Regions from separate parts of the Paenibacillus guangzhouensis genome, predicted to be linked through region 1. Evidence: a T-box and tRNA genes for the amino acid it is inferred to sense, from the RefSeq annotation. Region 1 holds a T-box; the other holds one or more tRNA genes.
What was found. A T-box is a leader RNA that pairs with one kind of tRNA and senses whether it is charged. The one in region 1 lies ahead of GCU39_RS00510 (valine--tRNA ligase), so its partner is inferred to be a tRNA-Val.
Positions count from the first base shown of each region.

Region 2: it has a tRNA-Val gene. The T-box ahead of GCU39_RS00510 (valine--tRNA ligase) is inferred to sense a tRNA for this amino acid. The anticodon was not compared.

Region 1 covers NZ_CP045293.1:106,353-116,096, forward strand. Annotated here, with positions in the region: gene cobA (uroporphyrinogen-III C-methyltransferase) at 1-124, shown strand, start outside; gene hemB (porphobilinogen synthase) at 186-1,181, shown strand; gene hemL (glutamate-1-semialdehyde 2,1-aminomutase) at 1,199-2,497, shown strand; gene GCU39_RS00500 (RluA family pseudouridine synthase) at 2,494-3,372, shown strand; gene GCU39_RS00505 (LysM peptidoglycan-binding domain-containing protein) at 3,772-5,100, shown strand; gene GCU39_RS31285 (hypothetical protein) at 5,306-5,470, opposite strand; T-box leader at 5,605-5,880, shown strand; gene GCU39_RS00510 (valine--tRNA ligase) at 6,069-8,738, shown strand; gene GCU39_RS00515 (bifunctional folylpolyglutamate synthase/dihydrofolate synthase) at 8,759-9,744, shown strand, end outside.
Region 2 covers NZ_CP045293.1:5,196,673-5,206,416, reverse strand. Annotated here, with positions in the region: rRNA gene GCU39_RS23425 (23S ribosomal RNA) at 1-1,187, shown strand, start outside; tRNA gene GCU39_RS23420 (tRNA-Ser) at 1,279-1,370, shown strand; tRNA gene GCU39_RS23415 (tRNA-Met) at 1,412-1,488, shown strand; tRNA gene GCU39_RS23410 (tRNA-Val) at 1,498-1,573, shown strand; tRNA gene GCU39_RS23405 (tRNA-Thr) at 1,593-1,668, shown strand; tRNA gene GCU39_RS23400 (tRNA-Asp) at 1,686-1,762, shown strand; tRNA gene GCU39_RS23395 (tRNA-Phe) at 1,830-1,905, shown strand; tRNA gene GCU39_RS23390 (tRNA-Tyr) at 1,958-2,042, shown strand; tRNA gene GCU39_RS23385 (tRNA-Lys) at 2,061-2,136, shown strand; gene GCU39_RS23380 (MraY family glycosyltransferase) at 2,346-3,209, shown strand; gene GCU39_RS23375 (hypothetical protein) at 3,244-3,657, shown strand; gene GCU39_RS23370 (C40 family peptidase) at 3,676-4,119, shown strand; gene GCU39_RS23365 (PucR family transcriptional regulator) at 4,160-5,308, shown strand; gene GCU39_RS23360 (ABC transporter ATP-binding protein) at 5,398-6,525, shown strand; gene hprK (HPr(Ser) kinase/phosphatase) at 6,676-7,614, shown strand; gene lgt (prolipoprotein diacylglyceryl transferase) at 7,650-8,702, shown strand; gene ppaX (pyrophosphatase PpaX) at 8,699-9,352, shown strand; gene GCU39_RS23340 (acyltransferase) at 9,349-9,744, shown strand, end outside.

The sequences.
Region 1 (9,744 bases):
TGTCGCTTGCATCGGACCGCTTACGGCGGAGACCGCGGTAGCAGCAGGGCTGACCGTATCGGTCATATCCCAAGAGGCAACGATTGAGTCGTTAGTCCACGCGCTATGTGATCTGGCTAGATAACCCACATTCATGTTCTCATTCCAAATGATATAACAGATTTGATTTCTAGGAGGGTACTATAATGAGTTTTCCAATCGTGAGACATCGTCGTCTGCGCCGTACTGCAGGCATTCGCAGCATGGTGCGTGAGACGGTATTAACGGTAAATGATCTGATCGCACCGATTTTTGTTACTTACGGAACAAATGTCCGTGAAGAAATTCCTTCGATGCCTGGTGTATATCACCTGTCCATGGACCAATTGGATGCAGAGATCGATGAGATCGTCAGCTTGAATATTCCAGCGGTACTGCTATTCGGTGTGCCTGAGACCAAAGATGCCGTAGGCTCATCCGCTTATGCTGAGGACGGTATTGTACAGCAGGCGACGCGGCATATTAAGAAAAGATATCCAGAGCTTGTCGTCGTGGCGGACACATGTTTGTGCCAGTTCACGGATCATGGACATTGCGGCATGGTGCATGTGGAAGAACGCTGCGGTGAGCTGCATGGTGAAGTGGATAACGATGCTTCGCTTGAATTGCTTGTGAAGACGGCTGTGTCCCAAGCGGAAGCCGGTGCAGATATAATCGCGCCATCGAACATGATGGATGGATTCGTGCAAGCCATTCGTGCTGGCTTAGATGAAGCAGGCTATTCTCATATTGCGATCATGTCTTATTCCGTCAAATACGCATCCGCATTCTACGGACCATTCCGTGAAGCAGCGCATTCGGCGCCGCAATTCGGGGACCGCAAGACGTATCAAATGGACCCGGCCAATGCGCAAGAAGCGCTTCGTGAAGCTGAATCGGATGTTCTCGAGGGTGCAGATATGCTCATGGTGAAACCGGCGCTCGCGTATATGGATATCATTCGTACGCTCAAGGATCAATTTGATCTTCCGCTTGTCGCGTATAACGTGAGTGGGGAATATTCGATGGTCAAAGCGGCTGCGCTGAACGGCTGGATTGATGAGAAGGGGATTGTACTCGAAACGCTCGTCGGAATGAAGCGTGCGGGCGCTGATCTCATTATTACGTATTTTGCCAAAGATGCAGCAAGATGGCTGAAGTAAAGGAGATAGGAACTGAAATGGACAATCTTCATACACGTAAAGACGACCGTGCAAGAGAGGCATTTGCAGAAGCAAAAAAATATATTCCGGGTGGCGTGAACAGCCCTGTTCGTGCATTTAAATCGGTAGGCCTTACGCCGGTATATGTTGATCATGCGGCAGGATCTCGGATTTATGATATCGACGGCAACAGCTTTATCGATTATATCTGTTCCTGGGGACCGCTCATTATGGGGCATGCTCATCCTGAAGTTATTGAAGCCATTCAAAAGACTGCAGCCAAAGGAACAAGCTTCGGTGCGCCGACAGAAATTGAAACATTGATGGCTAGATTAGTATGTGAACGCGTGCCTTCCGTGGAGATTGTACGGATGGTGAATTCAGGGACGGAAGCAACGATGAGCGCAATCCGCCTCGCACGCGGCTATACGGGCCGCAGTAAAGTATTGAAATTCGAAGGGTCTTATCATGGCCATGCCGACAGCCTGCTCATTAAAGCGGGTTCCGGCGTAGCGACGCTCGGCCTTCCGGATAGCCCAGGCGTTCCAGAAGGGGTAGCATCCAACACTATTACCGTGCCATATAACGATATGGAGTCGGTTCGTCTTGCCTTCGAACGTTATGGCGAAGAGCTTGCTTGCGTGATCGTTGAACCGATCGCAGGAAACATGGGTGTGGTACCGCCATTGCCAGGGTTCTTGCAAGGCTTGCGTGATATTACAACACAGTATGGCAGCTTGTTAATCTTCGATGAGGTCATGACAGGATTCCGTGTACATATCAATTGTGCTCAAGGCTTGTATGGCATCACGCCTGACTTAACTTGTATGGGCAAAGTGATTGGCGGCGGCCTGCCTGTTGGCGCCTATGGCGGTAAACGGGAGATTATGGAGCAGATGGCACCATCCGGTCCAATCTATCAAGCAGGTACGCTAAGCGGTAATCCTCTTGCGATGATTGCAGGGTATACAACCTTGAAGCTCTTAACGCAAGATGTATATGAACAGCTAGAACGGCAAGCGGTGAAGCTGCATCTTGGATTTGAGAATAATGCAAAAGAGCTGGGGGTTCCCGTTACAATTAATCGCGTAGGATCGATGGTCTGTCCGTTCTTCACTGATCAATTCGTGATCAACTATGATACAGCAAAGACAGCGAATTTGGATCATTTCCGCCGCTATTTCAGCAATATGTTAAATGCGGGAGTAAGTATCGCGCCATCGCAATTTGAGGGCATGTTCGTCTCAGCGGCGCATAGTGATGCTGATATCGATGCGACAATCGAAGCGAACTATACCGCGCTGAAGCAGCTATGATTCCAGACAGATATCTTTCTCCTGAACAATGGGTACGCAAAGGGGAATGGCTCGTGACGACTGCATCGCAGTCGTCTCTTCATATACCGGAGAAGCTCGCGGCGAAGCTCACGCATCAAGGCGATCTTATGAAGACGGGAGATCGTCTGCGTGTCCGACTATTCCCTGAAGAGACGGATGCCTTCCCAGCGTATTGGACAGAGCTTGAGGTGCTCTACGAAGACGATTTCTGTATGGTGGTGAACAAGCCTGCTGGCATGCTCGTACATCCCACCGTGCCGGATCAAGTCGAGACGCTTGCGAACGCGGTCGCAAGCTATTACATAGGCTCCGGCCAACAGCATCGAGTTCGGCATATTCATCGGTTGGATGAGTATACGTCAGGGCCTGTCCTTTATGCGAAAAATGAATTCAGTCAAATTCGGCTTGATGAAGCGATGCGCGAGAAAGCCGTTGAACGGATCTACGTTGCGTTCGTGCAGGGCATCGTTGATCCGAAGCTTGGCAAGATCGATGCGCCGATCGGCAGAGATCGTCATCACAAGCAGCGACGTCGTGTCTCGACCACAGGAGATCACGCCGTGACGTATGTCGAGCTGCTCGAGACTTTCCCGCAGGCAAAAGTAAGCCTAGTACGGCTTCGACTGGAGACGGGAAGAACGCATCAGATTCGCGTCCATATGAGCTACGCGGGTCATCCGTTGCTTGGAGACACGCTCTATGGCGGCAGTGATGAGCATGCGGCGTATCAGGCGCTGCACGGCGAATTGCTGTGCTTCCAGCATCCGATGTACGGAGAGCAGCTTGAGGTAAAAGCGCCATGGACCGTGATGTTCGAGGAGTTGTATGCGAAGTTCAGCGAATGGAATGCATAAACGTGTTGGATCTGATGATCTAAAAAAAGTAGATGAGAGCACAAAGTAGAACAAATAGGAAGGGGGTACGGGGTGGAGAAGCGATAGCGTCCGCCTTTGAAATTCGTGTTATAACCGCTAAACTTCATTCAATGAACACGAATTTCAACAGCGGGTGGAACCCCGTACCCCCTCCTTTCACATGCTCAAACGTAGCAGTTTCTTGAAGGACCTGGCCAACGGCCAGGTTCTTTTTGCTAAGATTGATAATCTCCACGAAGATCGCAAACTTTGTCCCACTTTTCGAAAAATATATGGCATGCTCTTTCCTTCTAGGCATATAGATAAATGTAAGTAGTCATGAGTTCCATCTGACAATGATGGTCATTTAGGTTTATATGCAGAAGGGAGGACCTCGTTTTGTTTGATCAATCCTATGGTTTGCGATTTGACATTTACGAGCGGGTTCACTTATCAGATGAAGTAGTTGGGATACAAGAATTAGAAGAGATCGAGCTTGTTCCGAATGTTCAAGTCGTTCCGCATGGAGACCACGCAACGCTGCGCGGCAATCTACTGCTGTCTGGCGTATATAAAGGCGACGATGAACAGCGATCAACGCTGACCCTCACGCACTTTATCCCTGTGGAAATTACGCTGCCAATGAATCGAGTACAGAGTCTGGACGATATTTCCGTCGAGATTGAGAATTTCGATGTGGACTTACTGTCGACACGGACGATAAACATTAATGGCGTGCTGTCGCTCAAAGGCATTGAACTCACGCAGCCGGAGCAATCCCCATGGATGGCTGAGCAGTTTACTGTTGTGCATCAGACCGAGCCGGCGAAAGTTCAGGCTGGCGCACCGAATGATTTCCGTTCACAATCGAATGAAGAAGAGAATGATGACGAGGCCATTCAAGCCAGTAAAAATAATGATGCCCTGGATATTCTCGAATCGGTTAGCTTGTATGAACGTGAGCAGCAAATTGAACGTGAGCTCGAGCAGAAACAGCAACAACAACAACAACAGCATATTGAGTTCCACCCTGAAGTCATTACTGTACAGCCTGAAGTCGATCCTCGGAGTGAGATCCCGCAAGAAGCTGTGGTAACCGCGGAACGAATTGCCGGTGCATCGCCCAGCGAGCCGTTCCAGCAGATAGATTCGCTCGAGACGGACAAGGAACCTCAGCTGGATTTTACGCAAGAGGAACCAATCGAGCAAGAGAAAGTCTTTATTTCAAGTGCTGACAATGCTGTGGAAGAGTCGTCGCAAGAACCATTCTTTGATTACGGATTCGTGGAAGAGCAACCAGCCCCGGATGTGGAGGAGCTCTCCGTCGAAGAACGAATCGCGGAAGAGAAGAAAGAGCTGAAGGTGGCCTTTAACAGTAAGAAGGATCCTGAACCTGAGAACGTGGGCAATATGGGTCTAAGTGCGCTGCTCTATTCGAGCAAGAATATTAAGGAAATTGAGACACGGCATGCCGTGGAAGAATTGGAGAAGCAAGCGAAGAAGTTGCGTTCTGATTCGAATGGTGAGGAAGTGGAGTGGAAGAGTCTGTTCTTGAATCATGAAGATGAGAAGAGAGCCTTCCGCAAATTGAAAATATGTATTGTTCAGCGGGAAGAAACTTTGGATGTGATCGCCGATCGATATAACATGAATCCACGTGAACTTCTGCTCTATAATCGGTTGAATGATCATACCATTGCGGAAGGTCAAGTTCTGTATATCCCCTAATTGAATTGAGTGGAGCAAAATGACATTCGATGAACATGATGTTCAGCTTGGATCGGATGAGCGAGCCCCCTCACCTGTCCCGTACGAGAAAATCTCGATCGGTTCAGGTGAGGGGTTTTTTGCTGTTTTATGAGCGGCTTGCCTGATACATGTTAAAGAGGCCTTACAGACTACCATCTGCAAAGCCTCCTAAACATGATGTATGCTAATAGACATTAAATAAAAATCCTAAGTAGATTAAGAACAGCGCGAACAAGATGAAGACACCAAATCCCGTAGGCAATATAAGCGTATGGACAAATTGAATGCAAATGAGAGGGAAAATGACGCCTTTGACGGCATAGCGGTTTTTGTACCACCATCGTTCCACGTTAGACCACCACCTTATCGTATTTTATGAGGATTGACGAGCCGGTATGACTAGGAAAGCCTTGCTTCTATACATCTAGCTGCGAAGATTGACGTTGGAGGATTTAAATGATAAAATATTGGATATTCTATATAGGAAAGACATTGAAAGGGAATAGTAGGCACCGAACCCTTCAGAGAGTGGAGCTGATTGACGCTGTGAGGCTCCGCAGGATGTAGTTGCTGAAGTCGCCCCGGAGTTGTTTGTTCGAATCCTTCTTAGATTGCAGATGTATCTGCCGATGCAAGGAAGAGCTAGTGCAAACCGGTTGCAGCCGTTATCTGTTGAGTGTCGCATGCTATAGTGGTTGAAGTTGTTAGCGGTATGCGAAATAAAGGTGGTACCACGGAAGATAACCTTTCGTCCTTTGCGACGAAGGGTTTTTTTGTTTGGATTTAAAGAATGTGTGAGATCACAATGGTTCTTTGAATTCCGAAGGAAGAGATGACAAAATCATTCTTCCGGCCTAGCTCCCTAGTTTATTGGTTTTACCTATAGACTTATATGGGGCGAAACGTGTAGGTGTAGACGCTGAATTTAAATAAATGGAGGGTTACTCATGTCAGAAGCACAGGATACTAAGAACCAGACGTCGATGCCAACGACGTATGATCCAAAAGCGGCAGAGCAGAAATGGTATGATTTCTGGATGAAAAATGAATTTTTCAAAGCGGGACAACGTCCGGATGCGCCTAAATATTCGATCGTTATTCCGCCGCCGAACGTCACAGGTATGCTTCATATTGGGCATGCGCTCGATTTTACCTTGCAAGATATTCTTGTACGCGCGAAGCGGATGCAAGGCTATGATGCACTATGGCTGCCGGGTTCCGACCATGCGGGAATTGCCACGCAGACGAAGGTGGAGCAGAAGCTGCGTGAAGATGGGGTATCTCGTCATGATCTAGGGCGCGAGAAATTCCTTGAGAAGGTATGGGATTGGAAAGAAACGTATGCGAATACGATTCGTGAGCAGTGGGCGAAAATGGGCTTGTCGCTCGATTACTCCCGTGAGCGGTTTACGCTGGACGAGGGTCTATCCAAGGCGGTTCGTGAAGTGTTCGTCAAACTCTATGAAAAAGGCTTGATCTATCGCGGCAAATATATCATCAACTGGGATCCAGCAGCACGCACAGCATTGTCGGATATCGAAGTAGAGTACAAAGAGGTGCAAGGGCATCTGTACCATTTGGAATATCCGCTCGCGGATGGCAGTGGTTCAATCACGGTTGCGACGACACGTCCTGAGACGATGCTTGGCGATACTGCTGTTGCTGTACACCCAAAAGATGAGCGTTACAAAGATATGATCGGTAAAATGCTGATTCTTCCGATCGTTGGGCGTGAAATCCCGGTGATTGCAGATGATTATGTTGAGAAGGAATTCGGTAGCGGTGCAGTTAAAATTACACCTGCGCATGACCCGAATGACTTCGAAATGGGACTTCGCCATAACTTACCGCAAATCACTGTCATGGATGAATCCGGTGTTATGAACGAGCTTGCTGGTAAATACCAAGGAATCGACCGTGCGGATTGCCGGAAGCAAATCGTGAAAGATCTGAAAGAGCTTGGTGTATTGATCAAGATCGAAGATCATGTTCATCAAGTTGGACATAGTGAGCGCAGCGGTGCTGTCGTTGAGCCGTACCTCTCCACACAATGGTTCGTACGGATGAAGCCACTCGCTGAACGTGCGATTGAAGCGCAAAAATCAGGTAAAGGTGTTAATTTTGTTCCGGATCGGTTCGAGAAAACATACTTGAATTGGATTGAGAATGTTCGTGACTGGTGTATCTCCAGACAGCTCTGGTGGGGACATCGTATTCCAGCTTGGTACTGTAATGATTGCGGTGAACTTCATGTCGCGCAGGAAGATGTAACAGCTTGCTGCAAATGCGGAAGTTCGAACCTAAGACAAGACGAGGATGTATTGGATACGTGGTTCAGTTCAGCGTTATGGCCTTTCTCCACACTTGGGTGGCCAGAGAATACAGAAGATTTGAAACGCTACTACCCGGTTGATGTTCTCGTAACAGGTTACGACATCATTTATTTCTGGGTTGCTCGCATGATCTTCACAGCGCTGGAATTCACGGATGAAATTCCATTCAAAGATGTATTAATGCATGGTCTCGTTCGCGACTCGGAAGGCCGTAAAATGTCGAAGTCGCTAGGCAATGGGGTTGACCCACTTGATGTCATTGACCAATACGGGACAGACGCAATGCGTTACATGATCTCGACGAGCAGTACGCCAGGGCAAGATCTACGTTTCCGTTGGGAGCGGGTAGAGCAAGCGCGGAACTTCGCGAATAAAATTTGGAATGCTTCCCGGTTTGCACTGATGAATCTTGAAGGTTTTACGGTGGATCAAATCGATATTAGCGGCAATCTCTCCACAGCAGATCGTTGGATTCTGCACCGCTTGAATGAGACGGCTCGTGATATTACACGTCTGATGGATTCTTATGAATTTGGTGAGACTGGACGTCTGTTGTATAACTTTATCTGGGATGATCTATGTGATTGGTATATCGAGTTTGCGAAGCTTAGTCTCTATGGTGAGGATGCCGAAGCGAAACGCACGACACAATCCGTATTATCCTATGTACTTGACCGCACACAGCGGATGATTCATCCATTCATGCCTTATATTTCCGAGGAAATATGGCAGCATTTGCCGCATGAAGGCGAGACGATTACACTTGCGGCATGGCCGACTTACGATGCGAAGCTCGAAGCGCCGGATGCGGTGAAAGAAATGAACTTGTTGATGGATATCATTCGCTCGGTACGTAACGTACGTGCAGAAGTGAACGTTCCGATGAGCAAGAAAATTGAGCTGATCATTAAATCGGCTGATGCGCAGAGCGATGCGATTATCCGTAACAATGAAGTCTATATCAAGCGTTTCTGTAACACATCTCAGTTCGAAGCTTCTATGGACATTGCGGCGCCGGAGAAAGCGATGACTGCGATCGTGACCGGAGCTGAGCTGTATCTTCCGCTAGCAGGTTTGATTGATATTGCACAGGAAATCGAGCGTCTGGAAAAAGAAGTGAAGCATCTAAGAAGCGAAGTTGAACGTGTGGATAAGAAACTGTCGAACGAAGGTTTCGTGGCCAAAGCACCTGCAAAAGTCATTGAAGAAGAACGTGCGAAACAGCAGGATTATTCCGATAAGCTTGATAAAGTGCTTGCACGCATTCAAGAGCTGCAAAGCTAAGAGCGAAGGGTGAGATCACCATGGCGGACAATCGCGGGGCTGTAACCACAGCCCCTTTTGATGAATATCAACAGGCAGTAGATTGGATTAACGGCCTGATTTCTTTTGGGATTAGACCTGGTATGCAGCGCATTGAATTGATGATGGAGCGCCTCGGGCATCCGGAGCGCACGCTGAAATTCATTCATGTTGCGGGGACGAACGGCAAAGGATCGACGTGTGCGTTTCTTACTTCTGTGCTTCGTCAATCGGGTTATGATGTTGGAACGTTCACATCACCGTATATTACGAAGTTCACAGATCGTTTCCAGTATAATGGCACGAACATCCCAGAGGAGACTTTGCTGGCGATCACGAATACGTTGCGGCCTCTCGTGAAAGAGATAGCTGCGTCTGAATTGGGATCACCAACAATGTTCGAGGTCTCGACGACGATTGCGATTATGTATTATGCGAAGTACGTATTCCCTGACTTTGTCGTCTGGGAGACAGGGCTTGGCGGCCGTATGGATGTGACGAATATCGTGACGCCGATCATCTCGATCATTACGAATGTCGGTCACGATCATATGGATATTCTCGGCGATTCGCTCGAAGCTATTGCTCGGGAAAAGGCAGGGATTATTAAACCTGGCGTACCTGTTGTGAGCTCGGTGGAACAACTGGAAGTGATTGAGGTGCTCCGCAATACGGCGAAAGAGCAGAAATCAACCTTGTATTTAATGAATGATCAATATCATTTGACGACGTTATCGAGTGAAGAGAATCAGCAAGTGTTCGCATTCCAAGGACCTTTCCGTACGCTGGATCAGCTGTCGATTCAGCTGAATGGTGCGCATCAGATCAAAAATGCTGGTGTAACCGTGATGGCGCTGGAAGTGCTGAAGCAGTATTATGCCCTCTTGATTGATGACGAGGATTTATTGGAAGGATTGCGCACAGCGGCATGGGCTGGACGGCTTGAGATGATCTCAGAACAGCCGCGCCTACTAATTGATGGAGCCCA
Region 2 (9,744 bases), 1.8 Mb from region 1:
CGGGAGAAGGGGTGCCCCGGTAGTGTGAATAGCACGAGGGGGCCGCAGTGAAAAGGCCCAAGCGACTGTTTAGCAAAAACACAGGTCTGTGCGAAGCCGTAAGGCGAAGTATACGGGCTGACGCCTGCCCGGTGCTGGAAGGTTAAGGGGAGTGGTTAGGGAGCAATCCCGAAGCTGTGAACCGAAGCCCCAGTAAACGGCGGCCGTAACTATAACGGTCCTAAGGTAGCGAAATTCCTTGTCAGGTAAATTCTGACCCGCACGAATGGCGTAACGACTTGGGCGCTGTCTCAACGAGAGATCCGGTGAAATTTTAATACCTGTGAAGATGCAGGTTACCCGCGACAAGACGGAAAGACCCCATGGAGCTTTACTGCAGCTTGATATTGGACTTTGGTACGATCTGTACAGGATAGGTGGGAGCCTAAGAAGCCTGAGCGCCAGCTTAGGTGGAGGCGCCGTTGGGATACCACCCTGATCGTATCGGAGTTCTAACCTAGGACCGTGATCCGGTTCGGGGACAGTGTCAGGTGGGCAGTTTGACTGGGGCGGTCGCCTCCTAAAGAGTAACGGAGGCGCCCCAAGGTTCCCTCAGAATGGTTGGAAATCATTCGAAGAGTGCAAAGGCATAAGGGAGCTTGACTGCGAGACATACAGGTCGAGCAGGGACGAAAGTCGGGCTTAGTGATCCGGTGGTACCGCATGGAAGGGCCATCGCTCAACGGATAAAAGCTACCCTGGGGATAACAGGCTTATCTCCCCCAAGAGTCCACATCGACGGGGAGGTTTGGCACCTCGATGTCGGCTCATCGCATCCTGGGGCTGAAGTAGGTCCCAAGGGTTGGGCTGTTCGCCCATTAAAGCGGTACGCGAGCTGGGTTCAGAACGTCGTGAGACAGTTCGGTCCCTATCTGTCGTGGGCGTAGGAAATTTGAGAGGAGCTGTCCTTAGTACGAGAGGACCGGGATGGACGTACCGCTGGTGTACCAGTTGTTCCGCCAGGAGCACCGCTGGGTAGCCAAGTACGGACGGGATAAGCGCTGAAAGCATCTAAGCGTGAAGCCCCCCTCAAGATGAGATTTCCCAATTAGTAAGACCCCTTGAAGACGACGAGGTTGATAGGTTGGAGGTGGAAGCGCAGCAATGTGTGGAGCTGACCAATACTAATCGGTCGAGGGCTTATCCTAAACATAAAACGCAAATTATCTCGTATCTAGTTTTCAGGGAGCAAAAAGCTTAAGTGCTTGATATTCCTGATATCCTTACGATATCTCAGTTGGAGAGATACCCAAGTGGCTATAAGGGGACCCTCTGCTAAGGGGTTAGACTGCGTAAGTGGTGCGAGGGTTCGAATCCCTCTCTCTCCGCCATTGTACAAGCTTCCTAAATGAGATATAATAAGTATTAATGTGGCGGTGTAGCTCAGCTGGCTAGAGCGTACGGTTCATACCCGTGAGGTCGGGGGTTCGATTCCCTTCGCCGCTACCAATTTTATACGGAGGCTTAGCTCAGCTGGGAGAGCATCTGCCTTACAAGCAGAGGGTCAGCGGTTCGATCCCGTTAGCCTCCACCATCATTATCATCTTATATATGCCGTTGTAGCTCAACTGGTAGAGCAACTGACTTGTAATCAGTAGGTTGGGGGTTCAAGTCCTCTCGACGGCACCATCAATATAATCGCATATGGAGCTGTGGTGTAGAGGCCTAACATGCCTGCCTGTCACGCAGGAGACCGCGGGTTCGAATCCCGTCAGCTCCGCCATTATATTACCTAAAGTGGAGAGACTAACATCTCCTACACTTTATTTTTTTGCTCAAAATCGCATTATGGCTCGGTAGCTCAGTTGGTAGAGCAGAGGACTGAAAATCCTCGTGTCGGCGGTTCGATTCCGTCCCGAGCCACCATTTGATTCCTGACATAAGCTGCGTACTCATGGGAATCATAATTGAATAGCATGGAGGCTTAGTGAAGTGGCTAAACACGGCAGACTGTAAATCTGCTCTCTCCGAGTTCGGTGGTTCGAATCCATCAGCCTCCACCATTTCTTATTTCTTAATAAGAGCCATTAGCTCAGTTGGTAGAGCACCTGACTTTTAATCAGGGTGTCGAAGGTTCGAGTCCTTCATGGCTCACCAGTTTTTTAACTACATCACGTACATTCAACGCTTCAGGTCATTTGACTTGAAGCGTTTTTTGCATGCTTTTATAGGAATCAGGGGAGACTACCAGCACGTAGCCTTGTCTAATTCTGGGGGGATCAGCGATCCGATATATTCTTGCTCTTGTCATTAGTTTTGGTATTGTTGCAGCTGTTGTGCCCATTGTGCGTCAGATCGCGATCCGTATGAAATTTGTCGATCGCCCAACGAAGCGTAAGATTCATGATAATCCGATTCCGCTGATGGGTGGGATTGCGATCTATATTGGATATATGATAACACTACTCCTTATGCGGGGGTTCGATGCTTTATCACTGTCGATCACGATCGGCGGGACGTTGTTGGTAATCATCGGGCTAGTTGATGATGGCTTCAAAGCACATGGACGGGAATTCCCTGTATGGCCGAGATTAATCGTCTATTTGCTGACGGCGACCATCCCGCTATGGTTCCATATTCAAATTACCGGCATTCGTGACTTCCAAGAAGGGATGTGGATGTTCCCGAGCTGGTTCGTCTATATATCGACTGTGCTGTGGGTCTTCTCCATGACGAATATGATGAATTTCATCGATGGTGTCGATGGGTTGGCTGCAGGCGTAGCCTCGATTTCCTCTTTAACACTATGTGTCGTTGCACTTATCAAAGGTGATGCAGAGACAGCGATAGCAACGATAGCACTATGCGGCGTATGTTTAGGCTTTCTGATTTATAATTTCTACCCCGCCAAAATCTTTATGGGTGATGCGGGTGCGACGTTTCTCGGCTACACGCTAGCCGTCATTGCAGTGAATGGATCATTCAAGAGCACAGCATTCGTTACGATTCTTATTCCGATGTTAGCTTTAGGCTTTCCGATCCTCGATACGATCATTGTATTCTCCAGACGTCTCAAAGAAGGTAAGGGACTCCACCGTGCTGATAAATTACATACACACCACGCATTGATGCGTTGGGGGTTAACACAGCCGCAGGTCGTATCCTTTATATACCTGGTCACGGTACTGTTCGGCCTGCTGTCGATTGTCGTGATGTTATCGATGCCATGATGCAGCAGGTAAATTGAAGGAGGAACTATTTAATATGTATCGCATATTTCGGTTGCCATGGCTCATCTTGGTCATGGTCACCTTGGTATTGGGGAGTTCTACCGTTCATGCGGACGAAGGTAAGGTGAACGGAAGGGAACGAGATACGAACACATTCTCTCAGATTGCATGGGCGCAAAGAGCTAAAGCATCTCACCACACGCCAATCAGGCCTTCGAGCCTTGCCACAGCTGCGATGATGACGGATATTTTTCACAAGTTAGATGTTCAAATGCCGAGGGAGTTTGAAGGACTATTCGAGTTAGGGACACCGATCGCAAGAGTTGCAACAGCGTGGCTGCCCGGTGACTTGATGTATTATGGAGACTTCGATCGAAATAGACGTCAGCAGATGTGGGTTGGCATTGTCGTAGATTCGAATCATATCGCTTACGCAGGGCCAGAGTAATCGGTTATCTATCGTTCAATGAAAGAAGTGAACCGACAATATGATCTCCTTCGTGTTAGACGTATCTTGTCGCCTGCGGATCGAACGCGCTTTTCCTTGATTCTACGCGCAGGCAGCTATATTGGTGTGCCGTATGTGTTAGGAGCGCGATATGGGCAGACAGACACGTTTGACTGCTCATCTTTTATCAAGACAATCTATGCGCAGGAAGGCTTTTCTTTGCCGCGTGTGTCTAGACAACAGGCCAAGGTGGGGGAGCGCGTCTCTTTGCAAGAGTTACGTGTCGGGGATCTGATGTTCTTCACCGGTAGACAGTCTAGACGACAAATCGCACACGTCGCGATGTACGCGGGCAATGGGATGATGATTCATACCTATGGCAGAGGCGGCGTTCGCTACACGGCAATCCATCACCCGATCTGGAAGCAGCGCTTCGTCATGGCTCGCCGCGTCGTGAAATGATTCGATTGGTTATGTTACAATAGTAACGAATAAGCAATGAATGATTCGGGTAGAGGCGGTTGGGCGAATGACGGATATGGCAACAAAGACCAGATTAGAGAAGTTGTTGGGCGTAACATGTTCAGTAGTATCATGCTCCGAAACCGAGTGGCGAACGATGCAAGAATCAGCCGATGTCATGAATGGGCAGGCGCTAAGTATTGAACTGGATGGGAAAGTATATTTTCGTTGGCATCAGAAGAGCGGTTCGGATGTCGAATTGTTAACTGTCGAATCCAATCAACTGACAGGAGCGGAACGCGCGCTTATCGAGTGGGTTCTACAATCTTCCGGGCTCACGCAAAAAGAAGGCATGCATAAAGCGGGGAATAGCGAAGAACAGCGAGCGAATCAGCTCAGTCAGTGGATCCATGAAAAACTAGGTGGACAATATACAGCTGCACAAGACGAGGAACTGCCAGACAGTATCGGGTTAAAAAGTCGATTGCTGCCTTCCATGATTCCATTCTTGCTCGTATCGGATCACCCACAGCATACGCATACAACTTATTCGGAGCTTTATAAGCTGCTGAAGTCGTATTTTGGCGGGGAAGTGTACTTAATTCCATTAGAAGAGAAAGAATGGCTTATCCTGTGTGCGGAAGAGCTCCTGGCTTCAGCGGAGGATCGAGAAGGAGACAGTGCCGAGAAGCCTGAAGAAGCGCTGGCTCTGTTCTGCGAAGGGCTATATGAGCTATTGTCGAATGAATGGCTTGGGGAATGCCATCTGGCTGTATCCTATCCGATGGTGCCTGCGCATACTCTACTCTCGACCGTAGGGCTGTTACGAGAGACGATGTATCTCGGACGAGCCTTCCACGTCACGTCGAATATCCATCTGCCATGGATGCTGCATATGGAGCGATTAATCAATAGCATCCCGGATGGGGTGCGCAGGCAATTTATCGATCGGGTACTCTCCCGCAGCGACGTGTTCTTAGATCCAGAGACGCTGACAACATTAGAAGCATTCTTCTCACTGGACTGCAATGTAAGCGATACGGCCAAGAAATTATACATTCATCGGAATACGCTGTTATATCGGCTTGATAAGATCAAACAAGAGACGGGGCTTGACGTTCGAACGTTCGGCGATGCGGTTCTTGTGAAGTTGATTCTCTTATTGTATAAAGTGACGAAAAGGAAGTAGTATTTTTGTGAAGTATGTGTATAGTCATCCGCTGGGACATGAGATAAGATAAATGTATAAAATAAATCTCTGTGTAGGGGGAATAACCAATGGCAGGCGTAAAATTAGAGCACATCTACAAAAAATATGCAGGTTCCGATAAAGCGACAGTAATCGATGTTAACTTAGACATTCAAGATAAAGAATTCTTAGTACTTGTTGGTCCGTCCGGTTGTGGTAAATCAACAACACTTCGTATGATCGCAGGTTTGGAGGAAATCTCTGAAGGTAAATTGTATATTGGAGATCGTGTCGTTAATGATGTAGCGCCTAAAGATCGCGATATCGCGATGGTATTCCAATCCTATGCATTGTATCCACATATGAACGTGTATCAGAACATGGCGTTTGGTTTGAAGCTTCGTAAGTTCAAAAAAGACGACATCGACAAGCGTGTTCGCGAAGCAGCGAAAATCCTTGATATCGAGCACTTGCTAGATCGTAAACCAAAAGCACTCTCTGGTGGTCAACGTCAGCGTGTTGCCTTGGGCCGTGCGATCGTTCGTGAGCCGCAAGTATTCTTGATGGATGAGCCGCTCTCCAACTTGGACGCGAAACTTCGTGGACAAATGCGTGCGGAAATCTCCAAATTGGCTAAGCGTCTAGAGACAACTGTTATCTACGTAACGCATGACCAAATCGAGGCTATGACAATGGGTGATCGTATCGTCGTTATGAAAGACGGAATCATCCAACAAGCAGCTTCCCCAGACGTATTGTATAACCACCCTACGAACATCTTCGTAGCTGGATTTATTGGCGCTCCAACAATGAACTTCATCGAAGGCGATTTGACTGAGCAAGGTGGAGCAGTTCGTTTCAGAGCAACTGGACTTGATGTTGAAGTGCCTGCTGGTAAAGCACAAGCACTTAAAGATAAAGGCTTTATCGGTAAAAAAGTTATTCTTGGTGTTCGTCCTGAGGACATTCATGAAGAGCCAGTATTCTTGGAAGCATCGCCTAACAGCATCTTCAACGCACACGTTGAAGTATCCGAGAACTTGGGTCACGAAATGTTGCTTTACTTGAACGGCGTAGGTAAAGACAGCGTTATCGCTCGTGTAGACGGACGCTCGAACACGAAAGAAGGCCAAAACGTGAAGCTTGCGATTGACATGAACAAAGTTCATGTATTCGACAAAGACAGCGAGCTAAACGTATTCCAATACGAAGCATAAGCGCGTATAAGCTTATAATCAAAAACCGTCCTCTTGCAGGGCGGTTTTTTTCATAATAGGTTATCTAGGCCCCATATATGGCGCAATAGAATTTGATTTCAATGCCAAGATCAGATACGATAATGACATCGGAGATAAGGAGAGGAAGATATGTCCAAGAAGGTAAAAGTTTCAGAATTGGTCGAACAATTCAACTTAGAGGTTCTTGCAGGTGAAGCAGGATTAAAACACATTATTAAGGTCGATGATCTATATCGCCCAGGTCTTGAAATGGCGGGTTACTTCGAATATCATCCCGTCGATCGCGTGCAAATTCTAGGGAAGACGGAACTGGCTTTCTTCCAAATGCTATCCCCTGAGGAGCGGAAGAATCGCATTGAACAGTTTGGTTCGGAAGAGACGCCGTGTATTGTTGTAACGAGAAATTTGGAAGTGCCGCAAGAGTTTATTGATATGGCAAATCAGAAGAATATAGCATTGTTGCGCAGTCCGGTTGCGACGACGACGCTCTCAAGCCGGATTACAGGTTTTCTAGAGAAGCGCCTCGCGCCAACGACAACGATTCATGGGGTACTCGTAGATGTATACGGCGTAGGAATGCTCATTACCGGTAGCAGCGGTATTGGTAAGAGTGAGACAGCGCTAGAACTCGTGAAGCGCGGTCATCGCCTTGTTGCCGATGATGCGGTAGAAATTCGTCAGACCTCCGATTTCCAATTGCACGCGACAGCACCGGAATTGATTCGCCACTTACTTGAAATTCGCGGGATAGGGATCATCAATGTGATGACATTGTTCGGAGCCGGTGCGGTGCGTAATAACAAGCGAATTAGTGTGGTCATCAAGCTAGAAGCTTGGCAGCAGGACAAGCAATATGACCGTCTGGGGCTCGATGAGGAGAAGACACGAATTATCGATACCGATATCCCACTCGTGACAATCCCTGTTCGCCCAGGTCGGAACTTAGCTGTTATTATTGAAGTGGCTGCAATGAACTATCGCCTGAAGCGGATGGGTTATAACGCTGCGTTGCAATTTACGAATAAGCTGACGGAGACGATCTCGGAAGATACGGACGATTTGGATTAAGATTTACGATATGGACTGAAGTAGGAGTGTGAGTTATGCAGTATTTGTTATTGAACCCGATCGCTTTTTCCATCGGACCGATTGCTGTGCATTGGTATGGCATCATCCTTGGAACGGCGGCATTAGTGGGTCTATTGCTTGCGATTCGCGAAGGTAAGCGATTCGGCATTCCGCAAGATTTCTTCATGGACCTTCTATTGCTCGGTGTACCATCAGCCATAATTGGCGCGCGGATCTATTATGTGGCATTTAAATGGGATGAATATAAGGATAATCTTCTAGATATATTCAAGATTTGGAACGGTGGGATTGCGATTTATGGTGCACTCATCGGTGCGATTATCTGTGCAGTCATCCTCGTCCGTAAGAAGGGATATTCTTTCTGGCGAATTGCTGATATTTGCGCACCTTCCCTGCTTGCTGGGCAGATGATTGGCCGCTGGGGGAACTTCGTGAACCAGGAGGCGTACGGCGGTCCTGTATCGGAGTCTTTCCTTCGGAACACGCTGCATTTGCCTGATTTTATCGTCAATCAGATGTATGTGCAAGAGGCTTCAGGCATGGTCTACCACCATCCGACCTTCTTGTATGAATCGGTGTGGAACCTAATCGGGATTCTGCTCTTGTTCGTGCTGCGCCGTCAATCGTTCTTGCGCGCTGGGGAATTATTCATGTCTTATTTCATCTGGTACTCGGTCGGTCGTTTCTTCGTGGAAGGTTTGCGTACAGATAGTCTTGCATTCCTCGGACCGGATTGGCTTGCTTCCTTCGTCGGATTCTTCTGGGCGCCAATGGAGCTCTTATTCGAACCAGGACACCTCGATCCGTCCTACGGTAACGTGCGAATCTCGCAATTGCTCGCGATTATCATTATTGTCGCAGCGATCATTCTCATCGTTGTGCGTCGTGTCAAAGGCTATGCGAATGCACGTTATATAGATCCAATTGTGAATACGAAAAGCGCTGCTGTGCAAGAAATTGCAGCGACAATCCCATCAACAGGACCTGCAGAACCTGTGAATCGCACCCAACAACAAGAGGATGGCTCAGCTGATGAGTCGTCAGACAAGAAGGAGCCTACGTTGTGATTGAAACGGTATTATTTGATTTAGATGGAACGATTATAGATACGAACGATTTAATTATTGAGACTTTTCTCTATGTACTCAAAGAGCATACACCGCCAACGTTTAATCGTGAGCAGATTATTCCCTACATGGGACAGACGTTAGAGAGCCAGATGCGTCAGTTCACAGGGCAAGAGGACGTTACGCCATTCGTGGATGCTTATCGGAAGTACAATCGTGAACGCCACGATGAATTGGTTCGCGAGTTCCCCTACGTGCTCGAAGTGATTGAGAATCTCCATCGTCATGGAGTGAAGCTGGGTGTCGTTACGACGAAGGTTCGGGAGACGACGGAACGGGCTCTGAAGATGTTCGACCTCCTCCCTTATTTGGGTACTGTTGTTACCGTTCTCGATGTACAGAATCCGAAGCCGCACCCTGAGCCGGTGTTACTGGCCATAGAGCAGCTAGGCGCAAACCCAGCAACGACATTGATGGTGGGGGATAGCCCTGCAGACATCCAGGCTGCGAATGCGGCAGGAGCTGTTTCTGTAGCTGTCAGTTGGTCCTTGAAAGGTGAAGCGGCGCTTGCGCCTTATGAGCCGAAGCATGTTATTCATGACATGCGGGATTTATATGCCTTAGTCGGATTGGAGCAGGATCGCGTGTGAGGAATGTTGAGCGATATCCCGTCGAAGGATCGAATGCGCTCTGGCAAATTTACCGCACAGTCAGTCCATGGAAGGGCGTCAAAAATTTTATTAGCATTCAAATGGCAAGATATTGCCCTCATTTACCTTTGAAGAACTGGATTTACCGGCGAATGCTCGGGATGAAAATTGGCAAAGATACGGCATTCGGCTTGATGGTCATGGTGGATGTGTTCTTTCCTGAACGGATCTCCATCGGTGATAACTCGATTATCGGGTATAATACGACGATTTTGGCCCATGAGTATCTGATCAAGGAGTATCGTCTTGGTGATGTATTGATTGGATCCAACGTCATGATCGGAGCGAACTCCACGATATTACCCGGTGTAACAATAGGCGACAATGCAGTC